Regions from separate parts of the [Rhizobium] kunmingense genome, predicted to be linked through region 2. Evidence: riboswitches for the same ligand, from Rfam matches in the RefSeq annotation. Region 2 holds a riboswitch; each other region holds the start of a gene.
The links. Region 2 has a riboswitch for cobalamin ahead of AC0JZ4_RS21155 (ABC transporter substrate-binding protein). Riboswitches for the same ligand answer to the same signal wherever they lie in the genome.
Positions count from the first base shown of each region.

Region 1: linked by a shared signal. The riboswitch ahead of nrdH (glutaredoxin-like protein NrdH) and the one ahead of AC0JZ4_RS21155 (ABC transporter substrate-binding protein) in region 2 are both predicted to bind cobalamin.
Region 3: linked by a shared signal. The riboswitch ahead of AC0JZ4_RS01475 (aromatic ring-hydroxylating oxygenase subunit alpha) and the one ahead of AC0JZ4_RS21155 (ABC transporter substrate-binding protein) in region 2 are both predicted to bind cobalamin.
Region 4: linked by a shared signal. The riboswitch ahead of AC0JZ4_RS06195 (CbtB domain-containing protein) and the one ahead of AC0JZ4_RS21155 (ABC transporter substrate-binding protein) in region 2 are both predicted to bind cobalamin.

Region 1 covers NZ_CDRNXG010000002.1:1,249,483-1,257,034, forward strand. The annotation lists gene AC0JZ4_RS24135 (amino acid ABC transporter permease) at 1-605, opposite strand, end outside; gene AC0JZ4_RS24140 (amino acid ABC transporter permease) at 602-1,348, opposite strand; gene AC0JZ4_RS24145 (transporter substrate-binding domain-containing protein) at 1,371-2,207, opposite strand; cobalamin riboswitch at 2,552-2,770, shown strand; gene nrdH (glutaredoxin-like protein NrdH) at 3,014-3,247, shown strand; gene nrdI (class Ib ribonucleoside-diphosphate reductase assembly flavoprotein NrdI) at 3,253-3,678, shown strand; gene nrdE (class 1b ribonucleoside-diphosphate reductase subunit alpha) at 3,711-5,837, shown strand; gene nrdF (class 1b ribonucleoside-diphosphate reductase subunit beta) at 5,949-6,923, shown strand; gene AC0JZ4_RS24170 (LysR family transcriptional regulator) at 6,940-7,552, opposite strand, start outside.
Region 2 covers NZ_CDRNXG010000002.1:580,982-588,533, reverse strand. The annotation lists gene AC0JZ4_RS21165 (ABC transporter ATP-binding protein) at 1-353, opposite strand, end outside; gene AC0JZ4_RS21160 (FecCD family ABC transporter permease) at 350-1,402, opposite strand; gene AC0JZ4_RS21155 (ABC transporter substrate-binding protein) at 1,408-2,424, opposite strand; cobalamin riboswitch at 2,570-2,763, opposite strand; gene AC0JZ4_RS21150 (class I SAM-dependent methyltransferase) at 2,799-3,473, opposite strand; gene AC0JZ4_RS21145 (DedA family protein) at 3,733-4,251, opposite strand; gene AC0JZ4_RS21140 (sigma-70 family RNA polymerase sigma factor) at 4,830-5,360, shown strand; gene AC0JZ4_RS21135 (anti-sigma factor family protein) at 5,353-6,114, shown strand; gene AC0JZ4_RS21130 (YncE family protein) at 6,100-6,699, opposite strand; gene AC0JZ4_RS21125 (LysR family transcriptional regulator) at 6,814-7,552, shown strand, end outside.
Region 3 covers NZ_CDRNXG010000001.1:264,107-271,658, forward strand. The annotation lists gene AC0JZ4_RS01455 (acyl-CoA dehydrogenase) at 1-195, opposite strand, end outside; gene AC0JZ4_RS01460 (transporter) at 411-1,415, shown strand; gene AC0JZ4_RS01465 (BA14K family protein) at 1,494-1,979, opposite strand; gene AC0JZ4_RS01470 (BA14K family protein) at 2,165-2,623, opposite strand; gene AC0JZ4_RS01475 (aromatic ring-hydroxylating oxygenase subunit alpha) at 2,703-3,947, opposite strand; cobalamin riboswitch at 4,041-4,277, opposite strand; gene AC0JZ4_RS01480 (DUF6656 family protein) at 4,439-5,047, shown strand; gene AC0JZ4_RS01485 (L-threonylcarbamoyladenylate synthase) at 5,079-6,071, shown strand; gene AC0JZ4_RS01490 (FAD-binding oxidoreductase) at 6,074-7,522, shown strand; gene AC0JZ4_RS01495 (winged helix-turn-helix domain-containing protein) at 7,519-7,552, shown strand, end outside.
Region 4 covers NZ_CDRNXG010000001.1:1,240,283-1,247,834, forward strand. The annotation lists gene cobN (cobaltochelatase subunit CobN) at 1-2,621, opposite strand, end outside; gene cobW (cobalamin biosynthesis protein CobW) at 2,647-3,696, opposite strand; gene AC0JZ4_RS06190 (DUF1636 family protein) at 3,693-4,109, opposite strand; cobalamin riboswitch at 4,211-4,418, opposite strand; cobalamin riboswitch at 4,478-4,689, shown strand; gene AC0JZ4_RS06195 (CbtB domain-containing protein) at 4,728-4,901, shown strand; gene AC0JZ4_RS06200 (CbtA family protein) at 4,916-5,680, shown strand; gene cobO (cob(I)yrinic acid a,c-diamide adenosyltransferase) at 5,680-6,294, shown strand; gene AC0JZ4_RS06210 (cobyric acid synthase) at 6,298-7,552, shown strand, end outside.

The sequences.
Region 1 (7,552 bases), 670 kb from region 2:
AGCGAGGTGCCCATGGCCATCGACGAGGCGACATTCATCCAGGGCGGCAGCGAGCGTCGCACGCATTGCGGCAGGATGACGTAACGGAGTGCCTGGATGCGCGAACAACCCAGCCCCTTGGTGGCTTCCCACTGTGTCGTGGGAATGGACAGAACGGCGCCACGGGTGATTTCGGCGATATAGGCGCTGGAGAGGATGGCAAGGCCGATCACCGCCTTGACCCAATCGGGAAACGGCAGGTAGTTGCCGAACACGACGATCTCGAACGGGAAAATGTAGGTGGTGGCGAAGATCAGCACCAGTGCCGGGGCATTGCGGAAGATCTGCACATAGGTTGCGGCCGGCCAGCGGACGAACCAGTAGGGGGCGAGCTGCATCAGGCCCAAAAGCACGCCGGCCGTGGTGCCGAGCGTGATGGCGCAGACGGCGATGAGGATGTTCATCGAAAAGCCGGAGGCGAGATAGGGGATCCACTCCACCAGTTCGCGGCCGAGCGACAGGTCGATCAACGACCAGACGACGACCAGCAGCGGCAGGGCCACGAAGCCGACATAGCGCAGTACGAGGCTGCTTTTTCTGGGTGTCTGTATCGCTGTCATGCTCATAGCCCGTACCCCGAAATGGCGAGCCTGCGCTCCACCCATTGGCCGATGCGGGCCACGACGAAATTAATCAGGCTGAAGAAGGCGAGAAGCACGATCATCAGCTCCACGACATTGTCGCGCTGCGTCCAGACCATGATCGAGGCATAGGTGATTTCGCTGACCGCGATGGCATTGCCGACGGTGGTGGATTTGACGAGGTTGATCAGCCCGTTGACGATCGCCGGCAGAGAGGCCCGGAAGGCGAGCGGGATCTGTACGTAACGCAGGATTTCGAACTGGCTGAAGCCCATGCCGCGCGCGGCCTCGATCATCGAGGCCGGCACGGATTCGATGCCGGCGCGGATGGCTTCCGCATGGAGGGCGGCGATATGCAGGCCGACGACCGCCACAACCCAGAAGAACGGCGAAAGCGGGTTGTTCTGGGCGCCGCCGAACAGGTTGGAGACGACGGTGTTGAGGACGAGAAAGCTGAACATCAGCTGCACCAGCGTCGGCGTGTTGCGGGTCAGTTCCACGAACGCGCGCACGGGTGCAGAAAGCCACAGCCTGCCCGAGGTGAGGCAGCCGGCGAAGATCAGGCCAAAAATCAGGCTGACGGGAATGGTGACGGCAACCAGATAGAGCGTGGTGATGAACCCGTCACGCCAGATCTGCGCCTCGTAGCCCGTCGCCAGAAACTCGTAATTGAGGCCCAGCCTGCCCGTCAGATCGACGAACAGGCTGGTAAGGTTCATATCCTGCATGTGGCTTTACCGCAGCTTCCGCTTACTGGGCGGCGGAAAGCTTCTTGTTCTCTTCCTCGAGATACTTGGTGTTGAGCAAACGGTTGGCCTTGGCCAGCTCAAGCATCTTGCCGGAAGCATGCAGCTTCTTGACGGCTTCATCAAGTGCAGTCTGCGTGTCTGCCTCGCCCTTGCGCAGCCAGATGACGCTATCGGACGGGATCAGTTCGGTCGGGAAGGGGATGGCATAGTCCTTCCATTCGTCAGCCCGGTCTACCAGCAGCAGGCCGACGGTCGCGCCGACATGGACTGCAGCGACGCAATTGCCGCCCTGCAACGCCAGCAGCGATTCCGGCTGGCTGGGGAGACCCTTGACGACGGCGCCATATTCTTCCGCCAGCGGCTGCGCGTAGTTGGAGCCCTGCGAGATGCAGACCGGCTTACCCTTGAGGTCGGCCCAGTCCTTAAGGCCGCTGTCCTTGCGCACTACGGCAGCACCGCCGGCGCGGTCGTAAGGTGTCGGCACGTAGTCGAGAACCTTGGCGCGCTCTTCGGTATACTGCATGTTGGCGATAAGGATATCGACCTTGCCCTGCTGCAGGAACTGGACACGGTTGGGCGGCGTCACCGTCACCGTTTCCAGCTCTACGCCGAGATCGGCTGCCAGCGCCTTGGCGATATCGACATTGTAACCCTTCTGCTCCTGCGACTTCGGATCGATGAAGCCGAACGGTGCGCCCGAGAGGATGACGCCGACGGTGAGCTTGCCGCGGCCCTTGATACGATCCAGCGTCGCATCGGCAGAGGCCTGGGTGGCGGCCAGCGTCGCGATCGACAGGGCAAGTCCGAAAACGGTTTTGGTGACGGCTTTGACAAACATCAAATGGCTCCTTGTTTGGCGCGCAACTTAACCAAAGCTCAAAGTCGCCACGAGAAACGATGTTCCACAATTGATCCTTTTCGGAGAAAGGGCCGCCATCCTGAGCCGCAAAGGAAATGCTTTTTTCTCACGTCTCTGCCTTGCTGCCGCGATCGACAAGACGCACGTCTCTGGCGAGAGGGAAAACTCGATGGCCGTTTGACCACACGCGGCCTCCATGCGCTTTCCCGGTGGAGTGCCTGCGGAGGCAATGATTGTCGGGCGGTCATTGTGGCGATCGGCAGATTTCGAAACTTCCCTGAGGATGAGGCTTCATAGTTGTTGACGGATTTTCCGTCTCGTCTACTATATCTAGTGTTCGAGGTTCTTCCGATTCGCATCGGAAGCTAAGACGGGAATACGGTGCGTGAGGCCCTGAAAGGCCGAGCAATGCCGAAGCTGCCCCCGCAACTGTAAGCGGCGAGCATCCGGTCGATTTGTCCACTGACGCATAAGGCGTTGGGAAGGCGGATCGGATGCGACGACCCGCGAGCCAGGAGACCTGCCTCAAGCGAAAACGTCCACGGGCGGGGTGTCCGGAAGGTAGCGTGAGCGTGCGGGATGTTTCCGTGCGTGCGCCTTCCCCGGCAGTCCGCATGAGCCACTTCGGGGTGAAGTCCATGAGTTCGAGTTTCCATATACGTCAGCGCGAATGACGGGCGTTTAAGCGTCCGGCAAGCGTCAGCGTCTGCCTTCATCTCAGGTTATTTGCCCGGACATCTGCGGATGTCCGAGTGCTTTGTCGCGCCTATCAACAAGGGACCATCATGATGATTACCGTCTACAGCAAGCCCGCCTGCGTTCAGTGCACGGCGACCACCCGCGCGCTCGATCGCCAGGGGATCGACTACAGCGTCGTCGACGTTTCCGTCGACGCGGAAGCCTATGAGCTGGTGCAGGGCCTCGGCTATCGGCAGGTGCCGGTCGTAGTCGCCGGCGAGCAGCATTGGGCGGGGTTCCGCCCCGACATGATCAGCAGCCTGTTGCCCGCCATGGCGTGAGCGGGATGGGTGGCCTGATCTATTTTTCCACCAAGTCGGAAAACACCCACCGTTTCGTCGAAAAACTGGGGCTTGGCGCCCTACGCATCCCGATCGACAGCGATGATGCGCTCGCAGCCGACGCCCCCTTTGTTCTGATCGTCCCGACCTATGGCGGCGGCGAGAACAGGGGCGCTGTGCCCAAACAGGTGATCCGCTTTCTCAACGACGCGGACAACCGCAAGCAAATCCGCGGCGTGATTGCCGCCGGCAACACAAACTTCGGTGCCGCCTTCGGCCGCGCCGGCGACATTATCTCCGCCAAGTGCACGGTGCCGCTACTCTATCGGTTCGAGCTTCTCGGCACTGCGGAGGATGTCGATCACGTCAAACACGGATTGGAACGATTTTGGACGCGACAAGCTCTATTACAATGCGGGATGGGAGCGTGAAGTCCTCCGCCTCTTCCCAGCCGAAAGCGTCGATGAAGGCGGCCGAGGCCGGGCTCGACTATCACGCGCTCAACGCCATGCTCAATCTCTACGACGAGAATGGCAGGATCCAGCTCGACAGGGACCGCGAGGCGGCGAAGCAGTATTTTCTTCAGCACGTGAACCAGAATACCGTGTTCTTCCACAATCTCAGGGAGAAGCTCGATTACCTGGTGACGGAAGGCTATTACGAGCAGGAGGTTCTGGACCAGTATGCGTTCAATTTCGTCCGCGACCTGTTCGACCATGCCTATGAGAGAAAATTCCGTTTCCCCACCTTCCTCGGCGCGTTCAAATATTACACCTCCTACACGCTGAAGACCTTTGACGGAAAACGCTATCTGGAGCGTTACGAAGACCGTATCTGCATGGTGGCGCTGGCGCTGGCGCGCGGTAACGAGGCGCTTGCCCGCGATATGGTCGACGAAATCATTTCCGGCCGTTTCCAGCCGGCGACGCCGACCTTTCTCAATGCCGGCAAGAAGCAGCGCGGCGAGCTGGTGTCCTGCTTCCTGCTGCGGATCGAAGACAATATGGAGAGCATCGCGCGCGGCATCAATTCGGCGCTGCAGCTTTCCAAGCGCGGCGGCGGTGTCGCCTTGTCGCTCACCAACCTTCGCGAAGCCGGAGCACCGATCAAGCAGATCGAGAACCAGTCATCCGGTGTCATTCCAGTGATGAAGCTGCTGGAGGATTCCTTCTCCTACGCCAACCAGCTGGGTGCGCGTCAGGGCGCGGGTGCCGTCTACCTCAACGCCCACCATCCCGACATCATGCGCTTCCTCGATACCAAGCGCGAGAATGCAGATGAAAAGATCCGCATCAAGACGCTGTCGCTCGGCGTCGTGGTGCCCGACATCACGTTCGAACTCGCCAAGAACAACGAGGATATGTACCTGTTCTCGCCCTATGACGTGGAACGCGTCTATGGCGTCGCGTTCAGCGAGATCTCGGTGACGGAAAAATACGAGGAGATGGTTGCCGACAGCCGGATCAAAAAGAAGAAGATCAAGGCCCGCGAATTCTTCCAGGTGATCGCCGAAATCCAGTTCGAAAGCGGCTATCCCTACATCATGTTCGAGGACACGGTGAACCGTGCCAACCCGATTGCCGGGCGTATCACCATGAGCAATCTGTGCTCCGAAATCCTGCAGGTCAGCGATGCCAGCACTTATGGCGCCGATCTTTCCTACGAGCATATGGGCAAGGATATTTCCTGCAATCTCGGCTCGCTCAATATCGCGGCAGCGATGGACAGTGCCGATTTCGGCAAAACGATCGAGACCGCGATCCGGGCGCTGACGGCGGTCTCCGACATGAGCGACATCACCTCGGTGCCTTCGGTTGCCAAGGGCAATGCGGACAGTCATGCGATCGGCCTCGGCCAGATGAACCTGCATGGCTATCTCGCCCGTGAACGGATCTTCTACGGCTCCGAAGAAGGCGTCGATTTCACCAACATGTATTTCTACACGGTGACCTATCACGCCATCCGGGCGTCGAACCGGCTGGCGGTCGAGCGTGGCCAGAGTTTCAAAGGTTTCGAGAACTCGAAATACGCCTCCGGTGAGTATTTCGATAAATACACCGGACAGGAATGGAAGCCGGCTACGGAACGCGTCGCCGAACTTTTCGAACAGGCGAGCATTCATATCCCGACACAGGAGGACTGGCAGGAATTGAAGGCCGCCGTGATGGAGGGCGGGCTCTATAACCAGAACCTGCAGGCCGTGCCGCCGACCGGGTCGATCTCCTATATCAACCACTCGACCTCCTCGATCCATCCGATCGTCTCCAAGATCGAGATCCGCAAGGAGGGCAAGATCGGCAGGGTCTATTACCCGGCGGCCTATCTGACCAACGACAATCTCGATTACTATCAGGATGCCTACGAGATCGGGCCCGAGAAGATCATCGACACCTATGCGGCGGCCACCCAGCATGTCGACCAGGGCCTGTCACTGACGCTGTTCTTCCGCGACACCGCCACGACCCGCGACATCAACCGGGCGCAGATCTATGCGTGGAAGAAGGGCATCAAGACAATTTATTACATCCGCCTTCGCCAGATGGCGCTGACCGGCACGGAAGTGCAGGGCTGCGTATCGTGTGCACTTTGATTTGAGATCGGTGTCCGCCTCTGCCCTCATCCGCCTGCCGGCACCTTCTCCCCGTAAACGGGGCGAAGGGACTATGCCGCAGCCTCGCCGTTTCCTTCAGGAACCAACACCATGAACATCGCCGTCAAACCCGCCGCCGCTATCCGCGCCATCAACTGGAACCGTATCGAGGACGACAAGGATCTCGAAGTCTGGAACCGGCTGACCAGTAATTTCTGGCTGCCGGAAAAGGTGCCGCTCTCCAACGACATTCCGTCCTGGGCGACACTGAAACCCAACGAGCAGCAGCTCACCATCCGTGTCTTTACCGGCCTTACCCTGCTCGACACGATCCAGAACGGTGTCGGTGCCGTGCGGCTGATGCAGGATGCCGCCACCCAGCATGAGGAGGCGGTACTCTCCAACGTCTCGTTCATGGAAGCGGTGCATGCGCGCTCCTATTCCTCTATCTTTTCCACCTTTTGCTCGACGCCCGATGTCGACGACGCGTATCGCTGGTCGGAGGAAAACGAGTTCCTGCAGAAGAAGTCGGCGTTGATCATGGCGCAATATGAAAGTGGCGATCCTCTGAAGAAGAAGGTCGCATCCGTCTTCCTCGAAAGCTTTCTGTTCTATTCCGGCTTCTACCTGCCGATGTACTGGTCGAGCCGCGCAAGGCTTACCAACACCGCCGACCTGATCCGGCTGATCATCCGCGACGAGGCGGTGCATGGCTATTACATCGGCTACAAGTTCCAGCGCGCCGTCGCGCTTCTATCCGAGGCCAAGCGCCAGGAGATCAAGGATTTCGCCTTCGACCTGCTGCTGGAGCTTTACGACAACGAAGCGAAATATACCGAGGCGCTGTATGACGGCGCCGGTCTGACCGAGGACGTGAAGAAGTTTCTGCATTACAACGCCAACAAGGCGCTGATGAATCTGGGCTACGAGGCGCTTTTCCCGGCCGAGGCCTGCAAGGTCAATCCGGCGATCCTCTCGGCCCTGTCTCCCAATGCCGACGAGAACCACGACTTTTTCTCCGGTTCCGGCTCGTCCTATGTGATCGGCAAGGCTGTCGCCACCGAGGACGATGACTGGGATTTCTGACCCATCGGCAAGCGCCTCAGCCCCAGGCCTCGTTCATGGTTTCGGCGAGAAAATCGATCATGGCGCGGACCCTCCGCGCCATCTGTCTTTTTGAGGGGTAAACGATCTGGACCGGCAGGCCGGCCGCATCCTGACCGCCGAAGATCTGGATCAATGTGCCTTGGGAGAGCGCCTGACGGGCGTAGATCGCCGGGGTCTGGGTAATGCCGATACTGGCGACCGCCGCATCGATCATGGCTTCGCCATTGGTGAAGGTCGCCACCGCATGACGCGTGTCGACCGCGATCTCCTCTCGGCCCACGCGGTAGAGCATGGGACGTGGGCGACCGCTTCCCGTCATGAATGCCATGAGGCGATGATGATGCAGATCCTCGACATGCTGCGGCAGGCCAAGCTTCTCGGCGTATCGGGGTGACATGTAGGTCCCGAGCCTGATCCGGCCGAGTGGCCTGACGATCATTTCGGAATCGTTGAGATTGCCGACCCGTATTGCCAGGTCGACGCCTTCGGCGATCAGATTGACGTAATGGTCGTTCATCCGCAATTCCACCGTCAGCCTTGGATGCTGCTGCATGAAGGCGGAGAGGCGGGTCATGAACAGTGCGCGGCCAAGCGTGGTGGGCATGTCT
Region 2 (7,552 bases):
ATCTTGTCATCCCTTGCTGACCACGGCTGCAGTGCCGACAACCACGCCGTCCGGCCAAGTTCGACAGCGTCCCGGACAGTCAAGCGCTCAAGCGTATCGCTTTGCTGCTCAACAAATGCCAGGGTCTGGCCAACCTGCTGCCGGTTCATCCGCGCCATGGGCTGCTTCTGCAGAATGACTGTTCCGGAAGAGGGTGTGAGGATGCCGGCCAGCAGTTTCAGCAGCGTCGATTTGCCGGAACCGTTGGGACCGATAAGTCCAAGCGTCTCTCCCTCCCGTACGTCAAAAGAAACATCTTCCACGATGCTGCTGCCTCGCACCTTCCAGCTTAAATCTTCAGCCGCCAGGATCATCGAATGCGCCTTCCGCGAATGAGGATGAGGGCAAACCCCGGTGCGCCGACAAGGGCGGTGATGACGCCGATCGGCAGGACCTGATTGGGCACGAGCACCCGCGAGCCGATATCGGCCAGCACGAGAAACACGGCTCCCATCAGTGCCGAGACCGGCAGGAGCCGGGCGTGGCGTGGCCCGACGAGGAAGCGGGCGGCATGGGGTATGACGATGCCGACGAAACCGATCGAACCGACGATGCTGACCATGACTGCGGTTATCATCGCCGCCGTTCCGATGACGATCGCCTGTACCTTGCGAACCGGCACGCCGAGTGAGGCCGCAGAGTCTGCGCCGAAAGTGAAGGCATCGAGTGCCCGGCGATGCCATATGCAGACGCAGACACCCAGAATGGCGATCGGGACAGCAAGAAATACATCGTTCCAGCGCACGCCGCTGAGGTTCCCCATCAGCCAGAACATCACACCGCGCACCTGCTCGGCATTAGCGGAACGAGTGATGATGAACGAGGTCAGTGCGTTGAAGAGCTGCGAACCGGCAATGCCGGCGAGAATGACAAGTCCGGTCGCTTGGATGCCGACACCGCCACCTGCGGCGCGCGCCAGCATGATGACCAGCAGAAAGGCAATCAGCGAGCCGGCAAAGGCACCGATGGGCAGAGAAAGAAGCCCACCGCCGATGCCGAGGATCAGAATGGTGACCGCACCCGTTGAAGCACCGGCGGAGATGCCGAGAATATAGGGGTCGGCCAGCGCATTGCGCAGCATGGCCTGCAGAACCACGCCGGACACGGCCAGCGACGCACCGCAGCAGGCCGCCACGATGGCGCGCGTCAGCCGATAGTTCCAGATGATACCCGCATCGATCGGATCAACGAGATAGGTTGCGCCAAACATCTTGTTGACCAATGTCTGGCCGACAAGATGGATCGGCATGGACGTCTCCCCGACGGAGACGCCCAACGCGATGGCAATGAGGAGCAGGAGAACGGAGCCAATCAGATAACCGATCCGGCGTATGGGAATCTGTCCGTTCCGCTCGACCACGATATCCGTCACTGCTTGCCCTTGATGTCTTCAAGCGCGTCGGCGACAGCCTCGATACCGGCTGGAATTCGAATGCCCGCATGGACGGCATGAGCATCGACCACGACAATGCTGCCCTCCTTGACGGCCTTCATTTCGCGGGTCACCGGGTCACTCTTGAGGTAATCGAGCTTCACCTGATAGTCATCGGCCGGATAGCGGCGGCGATCCATACGTGCGATGATGATGACATCCGGGTTGGCCTTGGCGATAGTTTCCCAACCAACGGATGGATATTCCTCATCGCTCTCTACCACGTTCTTCACGCCGAGCGTGTTCATGATGAAGCCCGGAATGCCCTTTTGACCGGCAACGAAGGGATCGAGTTCGATGTCGGCGCTCGAGAACCAGAAGACCGCGGAGACGTTTTTCAGATCGAGTGCCTTGGCTTTGGCCGCAGCCGCGTCGACCCGTGAACGAAGCTGCTCTTCAACCTTGTTGCCGCGGTCCTGCACATCGAAAATCGTCGAGAGTTCATCGACGGCGCGGTAAACTGTATCGATCGAGAATGGCGTCTTACGTGCGCCGTCACCGCCCGAAAGGTTGTCCTTGCCGACGCAATCCGCCGGCATGGCGTAGACGTTGATACCAAGCTCGTTGAACTGCTGGCGCGTGCCGACCACGCCCTGCGGGCCGACATGAACCTCGAACTGGGTCGTCACCAATTCCGGCTTCTTGGCCGCCACGGCCTCGAAGCCCGGATGGTTGTCTGCCAGACGCGGAGCCTTGGCATTGACGTCCTTGAACTCCGGCAAAACCTCGTTGAACCAGACCGACGTGCCAACAACCTTGTCGCCAAGGCCAAGTGCATACAGCATTTCCGTCGTCGACTGGCCAACGGCAGCGACGCTCTTCGGCGCAGCGTTGAAGGTCAGTTCCTGACCGCAATTGCTGATCTTGAGCGGATATGTGGTTGAGCCGGCATAGGCGCCGGAACTGGCGAACAGGAGGGCCGAGAAGGCAAGAGCTGCCTTGAGTTTCGTCATGATCAATCTCCGGTCAGTGAAATGGACCCGATCGGGGATCATCAAGATGGCACGGAAAATCCGCCTGCCGGTTTTCACCGCCATTCGGAACAGCACGCAAAGACGCTGCAAACATCCGCTTCCTCCTCCGGACACCCCGCCGGCGTTACGTTACTCGATGTCGGCAGGTCTCCTGACTGACGGGTCAACGCCTCCTCTCGCCTTCCCGGGCACAATCGCCCAGTGGCCGATGAAAGGATGCTCGCCGCCTACAGTTGCGGGGGCAGTTTCGTTTGACGGATTGCTCCGTCCCGAATTCCCTGTTCGTCCCTTTCGGGAACCGACGGCGGCAAGCTATACAGGCTTGAGACCGTTGCGCAAGCCTGCGTCGCGGATCAGGACGGCTTTGTCGCGGTCAGCACGAAATAGTCGATCATGCGGCTGCTGTCGTCATAGACGGCACCATAGGGATGCGTCTCAAAGAGATGCTTCCAGGACTGCACCTCGCCGAAACCGGTCTCGTGCAGCAGTGCACGCGCATCAATATCCGTCAGGCCATTGAAAAAGGGCAGTTCGTTGCCGAACTCGGCCGCGCTGTCGTTGTCGCGATGTAGGAACCATAGGCCGTCTGAAACCAGAAGCTTGCCACCCGGTTTCAGGATGCGGTTAGCCAGGGACAGCGCACCCGCGGGGTTCTCAAGCGTCCAGAGAACATTGCGCAAAGTAACGATATCAACGCTTGCGTCAGGAATTTCGGCATCGTCCATCGTCGAATGAACAAAGGTCAGGTCGAGGCCACGGGCCTCGGCATCCTGACGGGCGTGAGACAACATCCCCTCTGAACCATCCACTGCGATGACCCGATGGCCCAGCTCCGCGAGCAACAATGCGCACGCACCCGTGCCGCTTCCAAGATCGATTGCGGTCCGGGCATCTCCCTCAAGCGCCGCCGAAAACACGCTTTTCCAATCGTCATAGTTACGCTTGTGCGATGCCGCACTGTTGAAGCGGTTTGCCCGCCCATTCCAATGTTCGGACATGGCTTTGGCAGTGTTGGGGGCAGCTTTCATACGTCACTTCCAATATCATTATCGCTCGATTACTCGACTTGGGTAATAGGTACTTATGATCCGGCCATGCTATCGGCGGAAGTTACTCCGCGCTACGCCCAAGCCTGCGTTTTTCGCAGCTCCTGATGGGTATCGCCCCTCAAGTCCGTTAAATGTGCTTACGCTTATCAACGCTCTATCTTCATGACGTAGGGCTAATTACGCGACATCGTTGCATTATGTGCGCGTAACTCGCTGCGTGAACAGAGTGGTCACCTCGCTACAGGGATTGATATCCTTCAACCGCCATCCACCCGGGCATCAGCATGACGAGCGCCCAAATAACGGCCGAGGCGATGTTGGCCGCTTGGAACTTCGCTTGTTTCATATGCATCATACCAGCAACAAACGGTACAGTCGCTCTCAGCGGCCCGAAGAACCGCCCCATGAACACTGCGAGCATCCCATGCTTCCGAAAGAAAACACGGGCCTTCGCAATGCTTGTCCTATGCCGCTTCGCTGCCGGGCTGAACGTGATGCGCCGGCCTGATTTTTTGCCGATCAGATAGGAAACGATGTCACCCGTGACGGCCCCGAATATGGCAGCAGCGAGCACGGGAGCTGGATCGGCAGTACCCGCCGCAAGCATCCCACCGACGACGAGCAGAATAGGAGTAGCCGGGAAGAGCACGCCGACAATGAACAGAGACTCGCAGAAGGCTGTCAGCCCAACCACGATTGCGGCCCACTCGGGGTATTCGTTCAGAAAATTGACGATCGGGGCAGTGATTTCCTGCATTAAAAACATCCGAGGGTGCTAAGCACTGAAGAGCGTGAAAATATCAATCGCGAGGCTGATGAGCAAAATCCGCAAGTCGTTTAGGGACGGCCTGAACTCGATGACGCGGACTGTAGTCGGGCTTCGCGCAGACGCTTGGTCTTCTCCGCCCGCGCCGCCGCCTCTGCTTCCACGATATCCAGTGCTCCGGGCGCTCTATTCGAGGCAGGCTCATCTTCGTCTCTACCCGGCTTGAAAAAGTTATCCTTGGTCGCTGTCATCGACGGTCTCGCTTCGTAGGGGAAAGGGATCGGCGTTGGTGCCGGCCAAGGCTCAATGGGTCCGGGCTGATCGAGTGCGTTGAACCGCGCCATCGAGCTTGTGGCATATTTTTGGAGCCAATAAATGCGGCCGGGCTAGCTGGTGAATGTGTCTCATGCTGGAGTATACGGAGCCCACCCGGAAAAAATTGCAACGCCAATCGAAAAATTTCCAGGTGGCAGTCGATTTCACGGTTCTGAGCAGGCTCCTATCAACCGCAGTCGATTTTTTTCGTCGCACCATGCAAGCAAAAGAAAATTGGCTCCGTATATCTGATCATGGATGACAGGAGACGCATGTTCGACGTTCTAGGCCAACTCAGCGCATTGAAGCGCTATGCGCGTTCGCTTGCGCGCAATCCGGCTGATGCCGAGGACCTCGTCCACGACACTTTGATACGCGCGTATGAGCGGCGCTCGAGCTTCCGCCGCGGCGCCAACCTGCGCAATTGGCTTCTGTCTATCCTTCACAACACCCATATCGATCGTGTCAGAAGCTCTTTATCCCGCACACGGCGGGAGATGGCCGTAAACGCCGAGATTGAAACATCCCATCCTGCCCATCAGGAGCATGGTGTTCGCCTCGCACAAATTCGGTCCGCATTCGACACTCCGCCGGAAGATCAACGCGAAGCGCTTCACCTGATCGCGATCGAGGACATGTCCTATCAGCAGGCTGCAGAGCTTCTCGATGTTCCTGTCGGCACCTTGATGTCTCGGGTCTCGCGAGCACGGGCGGCGCTGCGCGATTTTGAGAATACTCCGAGAAATCCCATCCATCTACACATCGTTGGAGGCGGCAATGACTGAGACCGTACCTATTTCCGAAGCCGATCTGGACGCCTATGTCGATGGCCAAATCGATCCGGCTGGGCGCGTGCGTGTCGAATCCTTCCTGTCGAAAAATCCGGACGCAGCCACCCGTGTCATGACGGACCTCACCGTTCGATCGACCCTGAAGCTTGCCATGTCGATGGAAAATGCCAGTTGCACACCGCAGACCCGGCATGCTGCTCGCCGGCTTGAGACCGGGCTTTCGGATGCGCGCATGTGGGCGACCTTCCAGAAGATCGCGGCCGTCGGTCTGCTTGTCTCGGTGGGCTGGTTTGCCAACACATCTCTCGGAACCCGTGAGGTAAACGCGTCTGCGCATCCCCCCGCCTTCGTCGAGCAGGCCATCCGCGCGCATCGGACATCCTTGGTTCGCGCCGGCATGCAATCCCAGCCAGAGGTGAAGGCCTACGATCGCGACGAAATTCGCGCCGCAACCGCAATAGCCATGCCAGAGCTCCCGGACGATTGGCAGGTCGTCGATGTCCAGGTGTTCCCGTCAGAGTTTGGCCCAAGCGTCGAGGCAGCTGTGCGGACAGCGGAAGGCACGCTCATCTCTGTATTCGCAGGCAGGCCTGGCAGTTTCTCGGTCGAAGCGATCACCGGCGTCAATCTTTCCGATGCGGAAGCAGCGTGGTGGCAACTCGGCGAGGTCGCATATGCGGTCGTTTCCAGCACCCCCGAGATCGGCCTTATCGATGAGGCCGAAGTCCTCAGGTCATCGCTCTACTGAAAGCGGAAAGCGCGCGGCCTCCCCGAAGGCGCCGTCCATGAATTCCAGAATATGCAGTAGGCTTTCATCGGCCGAGTTGGCGACCACGGCGACCCGGCGGCCATCCGGGCTGACCGCCAGCCCCTCCGGATTGACGTCGATTTCGGCCGTATCCGCAAGCCTTGGATGGGCTGGATCGCCGAGATCGACGGCGAAAATCCGATTGCCCGCCGGTAGTTCCTTTACTGTCGTCGCGCCGGTGGGACGTTCGCCAAGACGCTCGGCCACAAAAGCGGTCCTGCCATCCGGTGTCAGTTCCAGAATTTCCGGGGCTGCTGTCACCGAGTTCGAAACGGGCAAGGCGCTTTGCGTCAGTTTGCCATCGGTGATGGAGAGAATGGTCAGAGTATCCTTGTATCCGGCGTCTGGTGGCGCAAGGATGGTGTCGGCGTAGGTCTTGGCCACATAGTCTCCATCTGAGATCACCGCGACCCGGCCCGCCGAGATGCCAGCCAAAACATCCACCGATTGAGCGGACACCTGCGCTGCCAACGTCATCGACGCAGCGGCGATAGCTGTGGTCGGGAAAAATTGCGAGATCGCCATGATGCACTCTCCTGTGTGTTCAAGGTTCGTTGCGAAAAGAGATAGTCGCCTCATTGATCGGCATCCAATTGGAATATAATGTTCTGTGATAGGCGTTTCGCATCAGGGAGCTATATGGATATCAGAGCCATGGCCTGTTTCGTCGCGGTGGCGGAGGAGCTTCATTTCCGTCGCGCCGCAGAGCGACTGCATCTCACGCAACCATCGCTCAGTCAGCGTATCCGCGTGCTTGAACACGAGATCGGGACGGATCTTTTCGCAAGGGACCGTCGCAGCGTGGCGCTGACGCCCGCCGGGCAAGCCTTTCTGGAGCCGGCCCGCAGGGCAATCGAGAATGCGCGCGTTGCCAGGGAACAGGCGCTCCGGGCAGCGCGTGGCGATGTCGGACGATTGCGACTCGGTTTTACGGTGATAGCCTTTTATGGACTGCTTCCGCAGGCTCTGCAGGCATTTCGCCGCCGTCATCCCCATGTGGATGTCGAGCTTGCCGAAATGAATTCGCCGTCGCTTGAAACGGCATTGGCCACGGGTAGCATCGATCTCGCCATTCTGCACCCGCCGCTCGAGCATCCCGATCTTGAGACACACGCGCTACCGGGCGAAGCGCTTGTGCTGGCATTGCCGGAAAGCCATCCACTCGCAGCGACGGATGTGATCGAGATTGCCGCGCTCGACGGCGAACCCATGCTGATCGCACCGCGCCGTATCGGCCCCAGCATCTACGATCGGATGATCGCGCTCTTTCACTCGCATGGCGTGACACCGCGGATCGTTCAGGAAGTGACCCCGATGACCACGCTTTCCGGCCTTGTCGCGGCGGGCGCCGGTCTGGGCTTTGTTACGGAAGGATTGT
Region 3 (7,552 bases), on a different contig from region 2:
AAAGGTCGCGCCCTCGCGGTCCCCGGCATCGCCGCGCGGGGCTATCTCGCCGGTGGCGAAACGGCCGGCCTCGGCAAGGATGGCCTCGACAAGGTCGGGGCTCAGGTCGCCGAAGCGGCCCTCCTCCAGGGCGGCACTCAAACCTGCGACATGGTTCAGCGTGAAGGAGATCTCCTCCACCGGGGCGCTGTACATATGATCCTCCTCATCAAAAGTGCAGCCTTGCCTTTTTCGGCAACAATTGACGTTTTACGTAAACGTCAATGCGATTGTCAATCGGCAGGTTGTTTCATCATGATCCAGACGCGTATGAGGGGAAAGTGAAATAATCGGAGCGCCACGCCCTCACGGCGCTAAAGATTCCTTCGTGAGTTCGGCGTAAGACAGGCACGGACCGCTGGAGAAAGCCGATGGACACGCCGCCGCTGATGACGCCCGCCATTCCCGGCCTCGTCTGGGCCTATCGCTTCGATGCGCCGACACGTTCCTGCGTGCGGCTGCCGCTGGAGGCGACGGTCAACGAGCTGACCGTTTCCGACGGCTTTCTGTGGCTGCACCTGAACCTTGCCGACAGCCGCGTGCCGGCGTTTCTGGAAAGCCTGCCGGGGCTGACGCAGCCCGCACTTGCGGCGCTGACGACACGCGACACCCATGCCGCGGTCATTCTCGACGAAGGGCTGGTCTATGGCACGATGATCGATTTCCAGAAGGAGTTCGACAGCGATACCCGCGATATCGGCTGGCTGCATTTCTTCGTCTCCGACAGGATCATCATCACCACGCGACTGCAGCCGCTGCGCTCGATAGACCGGCTGAAGTCAGCAGTCGAGAAGAACGCGGCACGCTATCACCGGCCGATCGACGTGTTCGAGACTTTGGTGGCGGAGTTCCAGCGGACGATGATCTCGCTCGTCATGGAGCTGACCGACGAACTGAACCTGATCGAGGATTTCGTCTACGACAACGCGCCGAAAGACGAGCGGCGCAGGCTGGCGCCGGTCCGGCGCACCATCGTGCGGCTGCATCGGCACCTGCGCACCGTTTTGACCCTGATGCGCCGCGCGATGGCGGCCGACGAGGACGACATGCCGCCCGGCTTCGACGATGCGGCGGCACGCCTGATCGGCCGGCTGGAGGCGGTGGACCACGACGTCTATGCGCTGCAGGAGCGGGCGCGGCTCCTGCACGAGGAAATCGATTCCAAGCTTTCGTCGGAAACCAACCGCCACCTCTACATCCTGTCGCTGATGACCGCCTTCCTGCTGCCGCCTTCGCTGGTGACGGGCTTTTTCGGCATGAACACCTCGTCGCTGCCGTTTGCCGAAGGCCTGCACGGCACCGCCTTCGCCTTCGGCGCGATCGTGCTGTCCGTCGCCGCCGCCTGGTGGCTGCTGCGGCGGGTGGGTATCCTTTAGCCGCAACGAAAAACCCGCGCTCCGGTGATTTCGCGGAGCGCGGGTTCGAATGTCATGCCGTGGCCTTGCCTGCCCTAATCAATAGAAGGGCGAGTAGCAGGTCTGGCGCGGGCCGTTATACGGCTGGAAGGTGTTGGAATAGCTGTCGTAGGAACGATAGCGGCCGGCACACCAGTCGTAGTGGCGCGGATTGAGGCCACCGCTGCTGCGATAGACCGGGGCCGGTGCGGGCTGCACATAGCGCGGCTGCGAGGCGATGGCACCGCCGATCAGCGCGCCGGCGCCGAAGGCTGCCAGCGGGTACCAGTAGCCGTCATTGTGGCGGCGATAGCCACGACGGGACTCGCGGTAACCGCGATGGCCGCCATACCAGCCACGACGCGGGCCGTCGCCACGCCAGCGACGCGGAGGACCGTAGTCGCGATAATACTGGACATTGGTCACGTCAGACGCCACCGGGGCGCTCGGGACTGCCGGCAAAGGCAGCGCCTGGGCGGACCCCAGCGAGCCTGCAAGCACGATGGCCGACACGGCGGCGACTGCGATCTTCTTGAACAGAGTCATCTCTTAACTCTCCATTCCCTTGTTGAGACACGAGCAGAGAACGTTGCAAACGTTCCTGTATTCCGCATTCCAGAAATCTATTTCGCAGCAGCCTTAGAAATTTCTCGCTGAACCGCAGATTAACGGGCGCTTCGGTGGCGTTCACGCCTCCGTTACGCCCGTCAATTCAATCACCTGCCGGTTGCTTACCTGTAAGGCGAAACGCAGGTGCGGCGAATGCCGGCGCTCGGAATATAGGTGTTGTCGGAAGCGCGGTAGGTGCGGTAGCGGTTGGCGCACCACTGGACGTGGCTGCCGCCCGAGGCACGCGGCTGGTTGGCGATCGCACCGCCGATGATCGCGCCGGTCGCAAAGGCTGCAAGCGGGAACCAGTAACCGTTGTGATAGCGATAGCCGCGGCGGCGCTCGCGATAGCCGCGATGGCCGTTGTGATAGCCCTGGCGATAGTAGCGGCGATCCTGGCGATAGCTGCGGCGGTCACGGTCGCGATACTGGACTTCCGTTACCTGCGCAGCATTGGCGGCAGAGGCAACCGGAACCGGCATGACCTGAACCGCCGGCATGGCGGCGGCGGGCATGAAACTCGTGGCCAGAACGGCAGCCGCCGTCAGCGCAGTGGCAAGGCGCATGCGGAATGCGGTCATCGGGGATGTTTCCTCATCTGTAGATTGGCGATCTACAATGCGAAACACCCCGATTTTGTTCCAATGGAACTTTTACCGGTCAGGCGACAGCCGAGAGCGTCGCGTCCTTGCCCTTCAGCCGGTCGATCATGAAGTTGGCGTACCATTCGACGAACTGCATGACGCCGCCCTCATGGGCTTCCGAATAGGGACCCGGCTCGTAGGCCGGCGAGCGGATGCCGAAGGCATTTTCCTCGACGATCTGGCGGTCCTGGTCGTTGGTCATGTTCCACACATGGGTGAGTTCGTCGACATTGTAATCGACGCCTTCGACCGCTTCCTTGTTGACCAGCCAGGTGGTGGTTACCGCGGTTTCTTCCGGCCCGATCGGGATGACGCGGAAGGAGATCGCATGGTCGACCAGCATGTGGTTCCAGGTGGTCGGATAGTGGAACATCAGCATCGTGCCGATGTGGGAGATCGTCACGTCTTCCGACAGCGAGCGGGCAACCGCCGGGCGGCCGTTCATCGTATAGCTCTCGGCATCCTCGACGAGCGGCATGCGGGCAACGCGGAACTGGCCATCACGCGACATGTTGAAGGTGCTCGGCAGGCCGGCGGCCTCGCAACGGCTCCAGTGTTCGGAGATGAACGGATCGTCGCCGGCGCCCTGCACGCCGGTCGCGGTCGGCGCTTCCGGGTAGGTGCGGCAGAGTTCCGGGTGATTGCCGGCGCAGTGGTAGCACTCGCGGTTGTTTTCCCAGACGAGTTTCCAGTTGCCCTTCTCGATGATCGTATTCTTGGCGGCGACCTTGGTTTCGGAAATGCGGTGCGGCGCCATGTAGGGCTCGATCGTGGCACGCACGGGCGCGAAGTCCGGGGCTTCCTGCGCCAGACAGATGAAGATGTAGCCCGCGACGACCTGGCAGTGGAGGGGTTTCAGGCCGAACTGCTTCTTGTCGAAATTGTCGCCCATATGGCGGGCCGACATCAGCGAGCCGTCATGCTGGTAGGTCCACTGGTGATAGGGACAGACAAGGCGCGTCGCCGAACCCGTATCCTTGGTGCAGACGCGGTGGCCGCGATGGCGGCAGGTGTTGTGGAAGGCGCGGATATCGCCTTCGCGGGTGCGGATGACGAGGACCGGGTAATCACCCACCTGAAGGGTGAAATACATGCCGCCCTTTTCCAGCTCGCAGTCATGGCCGACGAACAGCCAGTCGCGATACCAGATCATCTCCATGTCGAGCTTGTAGTAATCCGGATCGATATAGAACGGCTGTTCAAGGCTGAAACCTTCGCGGCGGTTCTTAAGCTGCCGCAGAACCTGACTATGAATGTCCATATGCTTCCTCGCACTCCAGGCAAGCGACGGGGCATGGACAAGCCGACGGTTACACATTCCGCCAATTCCTGTCCCGAACGCCCACCGCGATCGGTCATCACTCCGGCTCAGGCTGGTTTCCGGGCTTCGGAGCTATCCCTAAAGGACTGACATGGCACCTTCCCGAGCGGCCGTTCGGCTCTGTCCCAGTGGTTCGGGGTTTCCCCCGTGCCATGCCTTCAACTCCGCCACCGTTGCGGGGGCAGCGCCGGTAAGGTCTCAATCGACCCGCCGGCTTCCCAATTCTCCGCCTCCCCTAGCGAGGCGGCACCATGAGCTTGATCGCATTTAAACGTGACTGCCGCCTGTCGCATAGGCGACATTGCGACATCGGCGACTGTATTGGCGACGGGGCCTGTTTCGTGCCGGATCGGCAAGCTGTGCGGCGGAAAGACACTGTTAAGATGTTACTAATACGATCCGCCGCGATCGAGAACGGAAGAGTCAGGACAATGCCAGGACAGATCCGCTATTACGAGGTCAATGGACAGCGGCCGTTTACCGCGCCACAGCGCAACGCGACCGCCCATTCGGAATTCCTGCGCACCGGCAAGATTTCCCGCGCGCGGCCGATCTGGATACCGGACGAGCGCCGATATCTCAGCCATGACGAGGTGGCGGAGAAGACCGGGCGCAAGCTAGAGACCGCCGGTGAGACGACGCATATGCGGCTCAACACCTTCCATCGCTCGATCAGCCTGCCGAAGCTCATCTTTCACCGCACGCTCGATGGCAGCCCGCATCTGGGCTATTGCCATGTGACGGCGGCGCGGACGTTCTTTTCTCCCGAAGCGCTGGTGACGTGGTCCTTCTACATCGCCAACTTCTTCTCCGAGATCGGCGAGGAGGACGACTTCTTTGCCCGGATCAATCCGCGCGGTTCACGCATGTATTTCGCCGTGGCGATCGAGGGCGAGGCCGGCCAAGGGGCGAAGATCGACCGCAGTTTCCGGCAGAACGGGCTGTTGTTCCAGACCAGCGACCCGCGCGAGGCGATGCGCAACGTGCTGATGCTCGGCGCGCCGGATGCGACCGTACGCGAAATCATCAAAAGGCTTTGAAGCCGCGGCCCCGAGGCTGTATTGACGGCACATGACAGCCGCAATCATCGACATAAAAGCAGAACCTGAACGCGCGATCCGCGAAGGCACCCGCGTGCTCGGCCTTGACCTTCCCGTCGCCATTCCGACCGAGACCGTCTACGGGCTTGCTGCCGACGCGACGCGGGCGGAAGCGATCTCGACGATCTACGAGACAAAGGGCCGGCCGCGCTTCAACCCGCTGATCTGCCACGTCTGCGATATCGCCATGGCGGAGCGCTATGCGGTGTTCGATCCCCTGTCGCGCAAGCTGGCGGAGGCCTTCTGGCCCGGACCGCTGACCATCATCCTGCCCTTGAAACCCGGCAGCGCGATCCATCCGCTGGCGACGGCGGGACTGGAAACGGTCGGCCTGCGCTGCCCGGCCGGTTTCGCCAGCGACCTCATCCGCGCCTATGACCGGCCGCTTGCGGCACCGAGCGCCAATACATCCGGCAAGATCAGCCCGACCAGCGCACGCCATGTGATGGATGATCTCGGCGGGAAGCTGGAGCTGATCATCGACGGCGGCGCTTCGCCGGTGGGTGTCGAATCGACGATCATCCGCGTCGATCCCGAAACCGGCACGATACTGCTGCTGCGCCCCGGCGGGCTTGCCGCCGACGAGATCGCCAGCGTTGCGGGCCGGGCGATCAGGCGGCGCGAGGGGCCGGCGGCGATCATCGAGGCGCCGGGCATGCTCGCCTCCCATTATGCGCCGGGGGCGGCGGTGCGGCTGAATGCGACATCCGTCGAAGAGGGCGAGGCGCTGATCCGCTTTCATGATGTGCAGGTTACAGGCATCGAGAAAGCCAAGGCGGTTTTCGATCTCAGCCCATCCGGCAGCCTTGCGGAAGCGGCGGCAAACCTGTTCGAATACCTGAAGCGCGCCGATGCCACGGGTGCGGCGCATATTGCCATTACCGCCATTCCCGACGGGGGACTGGGCGAAGCGATCAACGACAGACTGGCGCGCGCGGCAGCGCCACGCGATGGGGAGACTTAGGCATGGACGTGATGACACCGGCAGCGGACCTGCTCGACCGCTTTGCGGCAATCGTCGGCGAAGCCAATGTGGTGCGCGACCAGACGGAGCTTGCGCCGCGCCTGATCGAAAACCGTGGCCTCTACAAGGGGTCGTCGCCGATGCTTCTGAAACCCGGCTCGACGGCCGAGGTTTCCGCCATCATGACGCTTGCCAGCCAGACGGGCACCGCAATCGTGCCGCAGACGGGCAATACCGGTCTGGTCGGTGGGCAGACGCCGCGCGCCGGCGGCAGCGACATTCTGCTGTCGCTGGAGCGGATGAACAGGATCCGCGATGTCGATCCGGTCGCCAATGTTCTGGTGGTCGATGGCGGCGTCATTCTGGCCGACGTGCATACGGCGGCGGAAAAGGTCGAGCGGCTGTTTCCGCTGTCGCTCGGCTCGGAAGGCTCGTGCCGGATCGGCGGCAATCTTTCCACCAATGCCGGCGGAACGGCTGTGCTCGCCTATGGCAACATGCGCCAGCTTTGCCTCGGGCTGGAAGTGGTGCTGCCGACCGGCGAGATCTGGGACGGACTGCGCCGGCTGAAGAAGGACAACACGGGATACGATCTGCGCGACCTGTTCATCGGCGCGGAGGGAACGCTCGGGATCATTACCGGCGCGGTGTTGAAACTCTTTCCCCGCCCGGTCGGCCATCAGGTGGCGCTGGCGGGGCTTGCCTCGCCCGAAGATGCGCTGAAGCTGTTCGACAAGGCCTCGACCCTGTGCGGCACGGCGCTGACCGGTTTCGAGCTGATGCCGCGCATCGGCATCGAATTCACCAGCCGCCATATCGACGGCGTGCGCGATCCGCTGGAGAGCCCGCATGCCTGGTATGCGCTGATCGACATATCGACCTCGGATTCGGCGGAGACCGCCGAAGTGATGGTCAATTCGCTGCTCGAACAGGGGTTTGAAGCCGGGCTGGTGCAGGATGCCGTGATCGCCTCGTCGGTGGCGCAGCAGAAGGCGCTGTGGCACATGCGCGAAAGCATGTCGGATGCGCAGAAACCGGAAGGCGGCTCGATCAAGCATGACGTTTCCGTGCCGGTGTCGAAAATACCGGAATTCATGGCGCTGGCGGAAAAGGGCGTGATGGCCGCCATGCCCGGCGCCCGCATCTGCGCCTTCGGGCATCTGGGCGATGGCAACATCCATTACAACATTTCCCAGCCGGTGAGTGCTGACAAGCAGGCGTTTCTCGATCGCTGGCGCGAGATCAACGAGATCGTCCATGCGGTTGTGCTTGAACTCGGCGGCTCGATTTCGGCCGAGCACGGGATCGGCCAGCTGAAGCGCGACGAGCTGTCCCATATCCGCTCGCCGATCGAGATGGAGCTTATGCACCGGATCAAGACGGCTTTCGACCCGGCCGGGATCATGAACCCCGGCAAGGTCTTGGCCGGGTCTTCGGGACGCGCCGAATGAGCCATATCCGCAAGGCGACGATTCGCATCG
Region 4 (7,552 bases), on a different contig from region 2:
TAGGTGCCGGGGGCCGAACCGAAGATGCGTGGCGGGGCATGACCGAGTTTCAGCGCTTCCTCCGCCAGCGGATTGTCGCCGGGGGCTTCCTCGCGCGCGGCGATGGCCCGCATGGCGGTATCCAGCAGGGCGATCAGTGCCGGGAACATGTCACGGAACAGGCCGGAAATACGCAGCGTCACGTCCACGCGCGGGCGCCCGAGCTGTGCCGGGGGAAGGACCTCTATGCCGGTGATACGCCCGGTCGCCATGTCCTGCACCGGCTTTGCACCGATCAGCGCCAGAACCTGCGCCACCTCTTCGCCGCCGCTTCGCAGTGAAGCGCTGCCCCAGAGATCGAAGACGAGGTTCTTGGGCCAGTCGCCATGATCCTGAAGGTAGCGGCGAAGAATTTCGTCGGCGGCACGCTTGCCCAGCTCGAAGGCTGTCGGTGTCGGCAGCGTGCGCGGGTCGCTTGCGAAGAGGTTGCGGCCGGTCGGCATCACATCACGTCGGCCACGCGCCGGCGCGCCGGACGGGCCGGGGCGGATGTGCCTGCCATCCAGCGCATCGAGCAGTGCCTGCCTTTCCGTTTCAGCGCTTGCGATGCGCAGCGGATCGTCATCGCCTTCTGCGACTGTCCCGAACACGTGCTGGCCATCCTTGATGGCGAAGTCCTTGAGGTCGCAGAGGAAGGCATCGATGCGGGCGAGCGCCGTGTCCGGGTCGTCGTCACGGGAAACCCCGGCATCGGTCGCGATATTCGTGTCACGCGCCGCATCGACGATCAGCTTTGCCAGCCGGTCGCGGCGGCGGCGGTCCAGTCCATCTGCCTGGGCGTATTCGTCGACCAGAAGTTCCAGCTTTTTCTCATCGTCTGAAAGGCCTGCGCCGGTCAGAACCGGCGGCAGATGGCCGATCGTGACAGCCGCAATCCGGCGCTTGGCGACCGCTGCCTCGCCAGGGTTGGAGACGATGAACGGATAGATCACCGGCAGGCCGCCGGTGACCAGTTCCGGGAAGCAATCCCTCGACAGCGCGACTGTCTTTCCAGGCAGCCATTCCAGCGTGCCATGTGCGCCGACATGGATGACGGCATGCGTGCCCCGCGTGTTGCGCATCCATTGGCCGAAGGCGATCAGTGCATGGCGGGGCGGCAGGTCCGGACTGTGGTAATCGGCACGGCGGTCAGCATTGCGGCCACGATCCGGCGCCAGGGCGACCGTGACGTTGCCGAAGTCCGCGGCGCGGAACCGATAGGCTCCGGCTTCGAGATCGCCGTCGTTTTCCGCTGTGCCCCATGCCGCATCGGCACCGGGGGCTGCACTATAGTCGTCAAGCAGCAGGGCGCCCGTCTTGCGATCGAGGCTGTCGAGTAGCTCGCGCGGCGTTGCCGGAATATCGGACACCGAATAGCCGGCGATGGAAAGCCCGTGCAGCATGGACAGCACGCTTTGCGGTACGTCCAGTCCGACCGCATAGCCTGTGCGGCCCGGAGCACTCGGATAATCGGGCATCAGGACGACGATCTTTCGCTCGGCGCGCGGTGTCTGCTGCAACCGAACAAAGGCGGCGATGCGCTCGGCGACCCGCTCTACCCGATCCGCTTCCGGCCGGTTGGCGAGATTGGCGGAGTTTGCGCCATCCTTGAAGGAGATTGCGCCGGCGAGAATACGTCCGTCCAGTTCCGGCAGGACCACGTGCATGGCAAGATCTGCTGGGTTGAGGCCACGTCTTCCCTCCACCCAGCCCTCACGCCGTGTCGTGGCGACGACGATCTGGAAAACCGGAATGCCGCTGCGGTCGAACAGCGTCTCGCCATTGTCGTCGGCGCTGCTGGCAAAGGCCGTCGTCGTCAGGATTGCCGCGGGAGCAAGCTCTGCGATGGTCTGCTCGACGAAGGCGATCGCCTCGGCATCCTTGAGGCCTGAGACGAAGACTGGAATGGGCGCAAAACCGCGTGACGACAGCGCTGCAAAAAGTGCATCGACCGGCTCGGCATCATTGGCGAGCAGCATGGAGCGATAGAAGAGTATGGGCAGCCGGGGCGCCTGTGGCGGGAAGACGGATTTGAGGTCCGCAAGCGCGATGATACCGGCGCCGGGCATGTAAAATCCGGCTTTCGGCATAGGCGCTGCTGCGGGCAGAGGGCGCACTTCGCCTTTTGCCAATGCGCCAAGTTTGCTTGCCAGAAGCTGCATATTGGCCGGCCCGCCCTCACGGAAGCACGCCAGAAGATCGGCCAGCGTTTCTTCGGAAACCGTGGATGCGGCAGCCAGCCGGTCGTCGCGCATGCTGCATTCGCCCGGCAGCATGGCCAGCGAGATTTTCCGGCGCTTCGCCAGTCGTGACAGCTCTTCGACGCCATAGGACCAGCGATCGTAGCCGCCAAGGATGCGCAGCAGGATGACTTTCGCATGGGCAGCCGTCTTTTCCGCCCACAGATCGACGGACATCGGATGGCGCAGATCCGAAAGGTTGGTCAGGGCGATGGAACTTCCTCCATCGTCCCATCCTGCTGCAACCCCGTTCAAGTCACTTCCGGAGAAGGACAAAACCACCACGTCGGCCGGCAACTGGTTAAGGTCGACCGGCTCTATCAGGTCGTCGAGTGACGACGATGTTGTGGCGAGTATATGCATCCTTCCTGCCCCGGTCCGGTGGCCTTCAGGCCGCCAGCATCTTCTCGATTGCAGCGCGGTCCAAGCCCTTTTCACCGATGATGACCAGACGGCTCCGGCGCGTTTCGTCAACACCCCATGCGCGGTCGAAATAGTGGTTGACCCGCGATCCTACCGCCTGAACCTGTAGGCGCATCGGCTTGTTCGCGACATCAATGAAGCCCTTGATGCGCAGCACGTTTTCCGCCTCCGCCGTGGCGGAAATGCGGTCGGCCAAGGCTTCGGCATCCGAAACAGTGGGCAGATCGATGACGAAACTGTCGAAATCGTCATGATCGTGGTCGTGTTCCTCGTCGTGGTGGGTCTTGCGGTTGTCGATGTCGTCCTCGACGGCAAGGCCGAGACCGATCAGCACGCCCGGATCGACGGCGCCATTGGCAGCCGGGACTATCTTTACCGCACGCGGCAGATGCGCCTGAATGCGGCCCTTGGCGGCGGCGAGCGAGGCCTGGTCCAGAAGGTCGGTCTTGGTCAGCACGATCATGTCGGCGCAGGCAACCTGGTCCTCGAAGACCTCCTCCACCGGATCGTCGTGATCGATGGAAGCATCCGCCTGACGCTGGGCTTCCAATGCGTGGTGGTCATCGGCGACACGGCCCTCGGCCAGCGCCAAGCCGTCGACCACGGCGATGACGCCGTCAACGGTGACGCGCGCTTTCACGTCCGGCCACTGGAAGGCCTGAACCAGCGGCTTCGGCAGAGCAAGGCCCGAGGTTTCGATGAGGATGTGATCGACGCGCGGCTCGCGGGAGAGGATCTGGTCGATCGCCGGAACGAAATCGTCGGCAACCGTGCAGCAGATGCAGCCGTTGGCCAGCTCGATGATGTTGTCATCCGGGCAGCTTTCGATGCCGCAGCCCTTCAGCACTTCGCCGTCGATACCGACATCGCCGAATTCGTTGACGATGATCGCCAGCCGCTTTCCGTCGAGTTTTTCGATCAGGTTGCGGATCAGCGTCGTCTTGCCGGCGCCGAGAAAGCCGGTGATGACGGTGCAGGGAACCTTGTCGAACTTGGTGCCGGAATTGACGTTCATGAAGGCATGTCCTCGTGATGATGAAAGGGTGGAATGCGGGCCGTCATGCCCTTGCCGCGCAGGCAGGAGGGGCGGCCGCGAAGGGGAAGAAAGCCGCGCTCGTCCTCAGCCAGCATCATCGCGCCGGTGACGATGTCGTCGGCATTGTCGTTGGACAGGTGGCCGAAGACATAGGACCAGCCGGAGCGGTGGTTGAAGGCGGCACTCGGGCTCTTGTCGCAATTGGCGAGACAGGTGACGGGCTTGATGGCGAGCGGCTTGCCTTCGGCAGCAATGCGCAGCGCCTCGATCAGGCCAACACCTGGACGGGCCTGACTGTCGGTCGCCTCACGACAATTGGTGCAGACGAAGATCGTCACGTCTGCTTCACCGGCGGCCGTTTCGCCATCGTTCTTTCGCACGTCACTCGTCATCGGGCCGCATACCGCCGGTCTGTCTACAATCGGGGTGCGCAACAGGCGGACGAGCCATCCTGCAGTGGAAAGAAAGCTTCGCCCGGAGCACCCCGCCGGAAAAGCGCAATTTTTGAACGGCAGGTCTCCTGGCTCGCGGGTCGTCACCATCTGCCTGCCTTCCCGGATGTCTCCAGTGGCGTTTCTGGCAGGATGGCTCGCCGCACACAGTTGCGGGGGCAGCCGCGGCATTGGATGATTGCCATCCGCACCGCATTCTCTCTTAGCCCCGACCGTTGCCGGCAAGGGACCGTCATGCCGTTCAAGTAAGCTTTCCGGTGGTGAACTGTCAATGTCGCAAAGCCGATTGCCGAGACAACCGAATTGTTTATAGTGATCGTGTCTTTGGTGCTTCAACGAGCTACCCAAGGGAATGCGGTGCGACGAAGCTCGTCAATTCCGCGGCTGCCCCCGCAACTGTAGGCGGAAAGCTTTTGCCCAACACGGCCACCAGGCCGTTACGCCACTGGAGAGATCCGGGAAGGCGGGCAAGGGCGCCAGATCCGCAAGCCAGGAGACCTGCCAGGGACATTCGGCATTTTAAACAGCCCTCGGGTGGAGGGCAGAAAGACGAAATCCATGGTTAGCTCCGCCGCAGGCGCAGTCAGCGTCTCCGCATCCAAAATCCTTCCTCTCGGCATGTCGGCCGTTCTCGGTCTCTTCATCGTCGGCTTTGTCGGCTTCTCGCATCTGGAAGTCGTCCATAACGCGGCTCACGATACGCGCCATTCGCTGGCATTTCCCTGCCACTAAAGAGGAATTCCCATATGTCGCTGTTTCGTAACATCGTCCTTGCGGCGGTGATCGCCGGCCTGTTGTCCGGTCTCCTGATGACCGTGATGCAGAGCTTTTCCACGGTGCCGCTCATTCTTGCGGCCGAAACCTTTGAGACTGCCGGTGGGGAAGATGCCGGGCACTCCCATGACGTGGCCCCGGCCGCCGGTGCTGCCGCGCCTGCCGAAGCCGACCATCATCACGATGCGGAAGCCTGGGCGCCTGCAGATGGCCTGGAGCGCTTTATCTACACCGCTGCAGCCAATATTCTTTCTGCGGTTGGTTTCGCGCTCGTTGCCATTGCTGTCGCCGAGGCACTCGGCGGGTTTGGCGGATGGCGCGGCGGCCTGATGTTCGGCATTGCCGGCTTCCTTACCGTCAGCCTGGCACCCGGCCTTGGCCTGCCGCCGGAACTGCCGGGCATGCCGGCGGCGGAACTCGGGCCGCGCCAGGTCTGGTGGACGGCGACAGTGGTGTGCACCGCGATTGGTCTCGGCCTTCTCGCCTATAGCCGTTCGGCGCTTCTTGCGGCGCTGGCGATCGTGCTTCTTGTGGCCCCGCATCTCATCGGTGCACCGCTGCCGCCTACGCACGAGACGGCCGTGCCGATCGAGCTTCATGCCCGCTTCGTCAATGCCGTCTATGCAACCAACCTCGTCTTCTGGGCTGTTCTCGGCGCGCTGGCCGGCGTATTGCGGCAGAAACTTCGCAGCGGCGAGGCCGCATCCATCGGATCAAACCGGGAGCTTGCAGCATAGTGAAAGACGTCGATCAGACCGCCGAGGAGCGCCATCGCGCCAAGATGGCGAACCGCAAGGCGGTTCAGGATGCGGAAGTCGCCGAGAAGACCCTCGAAAAGGGTCTTCTCATCGTCCATACAGGCCCCGGCAAAGGCAAGTCGACCGCAGCCTTCGGGCTAGCGCTTCGCATGCTCGGCAACAATCGCCGCGTCGGGATCGTGCAGTTCATCAAAGGCGCATGGTCGACGGGCGAGCAGCCGGCGCTCGCCGTCTTCGGCGATCGCGTTGTCTGGCATACGATGGGCGAAGGCTTTACCTGGGAAACCCAGGACCTGAAGCGCGATATCGCGGCAGCCGAAAAGGCGTGGGAGAAGGCGCTCGAGCTGATGGCGGACGAGACGATCGGTCTCGTCATTCTCGACGAACTGAACATTGCCCTGCGCTACGACTATCTCGATCTCGAAAAGGTCGTCGCCGGCTTGTCTGCCCGCCGCCCGGACCTGCATGTCGTCGTCACCGGCCGCAACGCGAAGCCGGCGCTGATCGAGGCGGCCGATCTCGTCACCGAGATGTCGCTGGTCAAGCATCACTTCAAGGCGGGCGTCAAAGCCCAGGCCGGAATCGAGTTCTGACCGATGCCGGCAAAGTCGCTGATGTTCCAGGGAACAGGCTCCGATGTGGGCAAGTCCCTCATCGTTGCAGGTCTGGCGCGTGCCTTCAGTTTGCGTGGACTGAGCGTTCTGCCGTTCAAGCCGCAGAACATGTCGAACAATGCCGCGGTCACTGCGGATGGCGGCGAGATCGGCCGCGCGCAGGCGCTGCAGGCGCGCGGCGCCGGCGTGCCCCTCAGCGTCCACATGAACCCGGTTCTTCTGAAACCGCAAAGCGATATCGGTTCGCAGGTCGTCGTGCAGGGGCGGGTGGAAGGCAATGCCAAGGCGTCCGAATACCAGCATCTGAAACCGAAGCTTTTGCCGAGGGTGCTGCAAAGCTTCGAGATACTGCGGGAGAGAGCCGATCTCGTTCTCGTCGAAGGGGCCGGCAGTGCCTCGGAAATCAACCTGCGCAGCAACGATATCGCAAACATGGGCTTCGCCCGTGCCGCCGACGTGCCCGTGGTACTGATCGGCGATATCGATCGAGGCGGCGTTATCGCCAGTCTTGCCGGCACGAAGCTCGTCATAGACGCCGACGATGCAGCGATGATCCGTGGCTTTATCGTCAATCGGTTTCGCGGCGATCCGGCGCTGTTTGCCGAGGGCATGGACATGATCGGCAGATTTACCGGCTGGCAGTCCATCGGCCTTTTGCCGCATTTCGCCGATGCGGCACTGCTGCCGGCAGAGGACGCGCTTGGCCTCAACCAGAGCTTTGCCCGCAAGCCGGGCGCAAAAATCCGTATCGCTGTACCGATCCTGCCGCATATTTCCAATTTCGACGATCTCGATCCGCTGGAAGCCGAACCGGATGTCGAGCTTATCCGGGTGCGGCGCGGGGAGGTCATTCCCGGCGATTGCGATCTGGTGCTGCTGGTCGGATCGAAGGCGACGATTGCGGATCTTTGCGCCCTGCGCGAGGCCGGGTTCGATGTCGATATTGCTGCGCATCACCGTCGCGGCGGTCGCGTTCTGGGGCTTTGCGGCGGTTACCAGATGCTCGGCAGGCGGCTTTCAGATCCCGAGGGTACGGAGGGGCAGCCGGGCGCCGTCGAAGGACTTGGCCTGCTCGATGTAGAGACGGTGCTTGCCGGCACCAAGAGGCTCGAAGCCGTCTCGGGCACCAGTTTCGACGGCATATCCTTCGCTGGCTATGAAATGCATATCGGCCGGACTTCCGGCGTCGATTGCGCGCGGCCGTTTGCAACGATCGCTGGGCAGTCAGAGGGGGCCT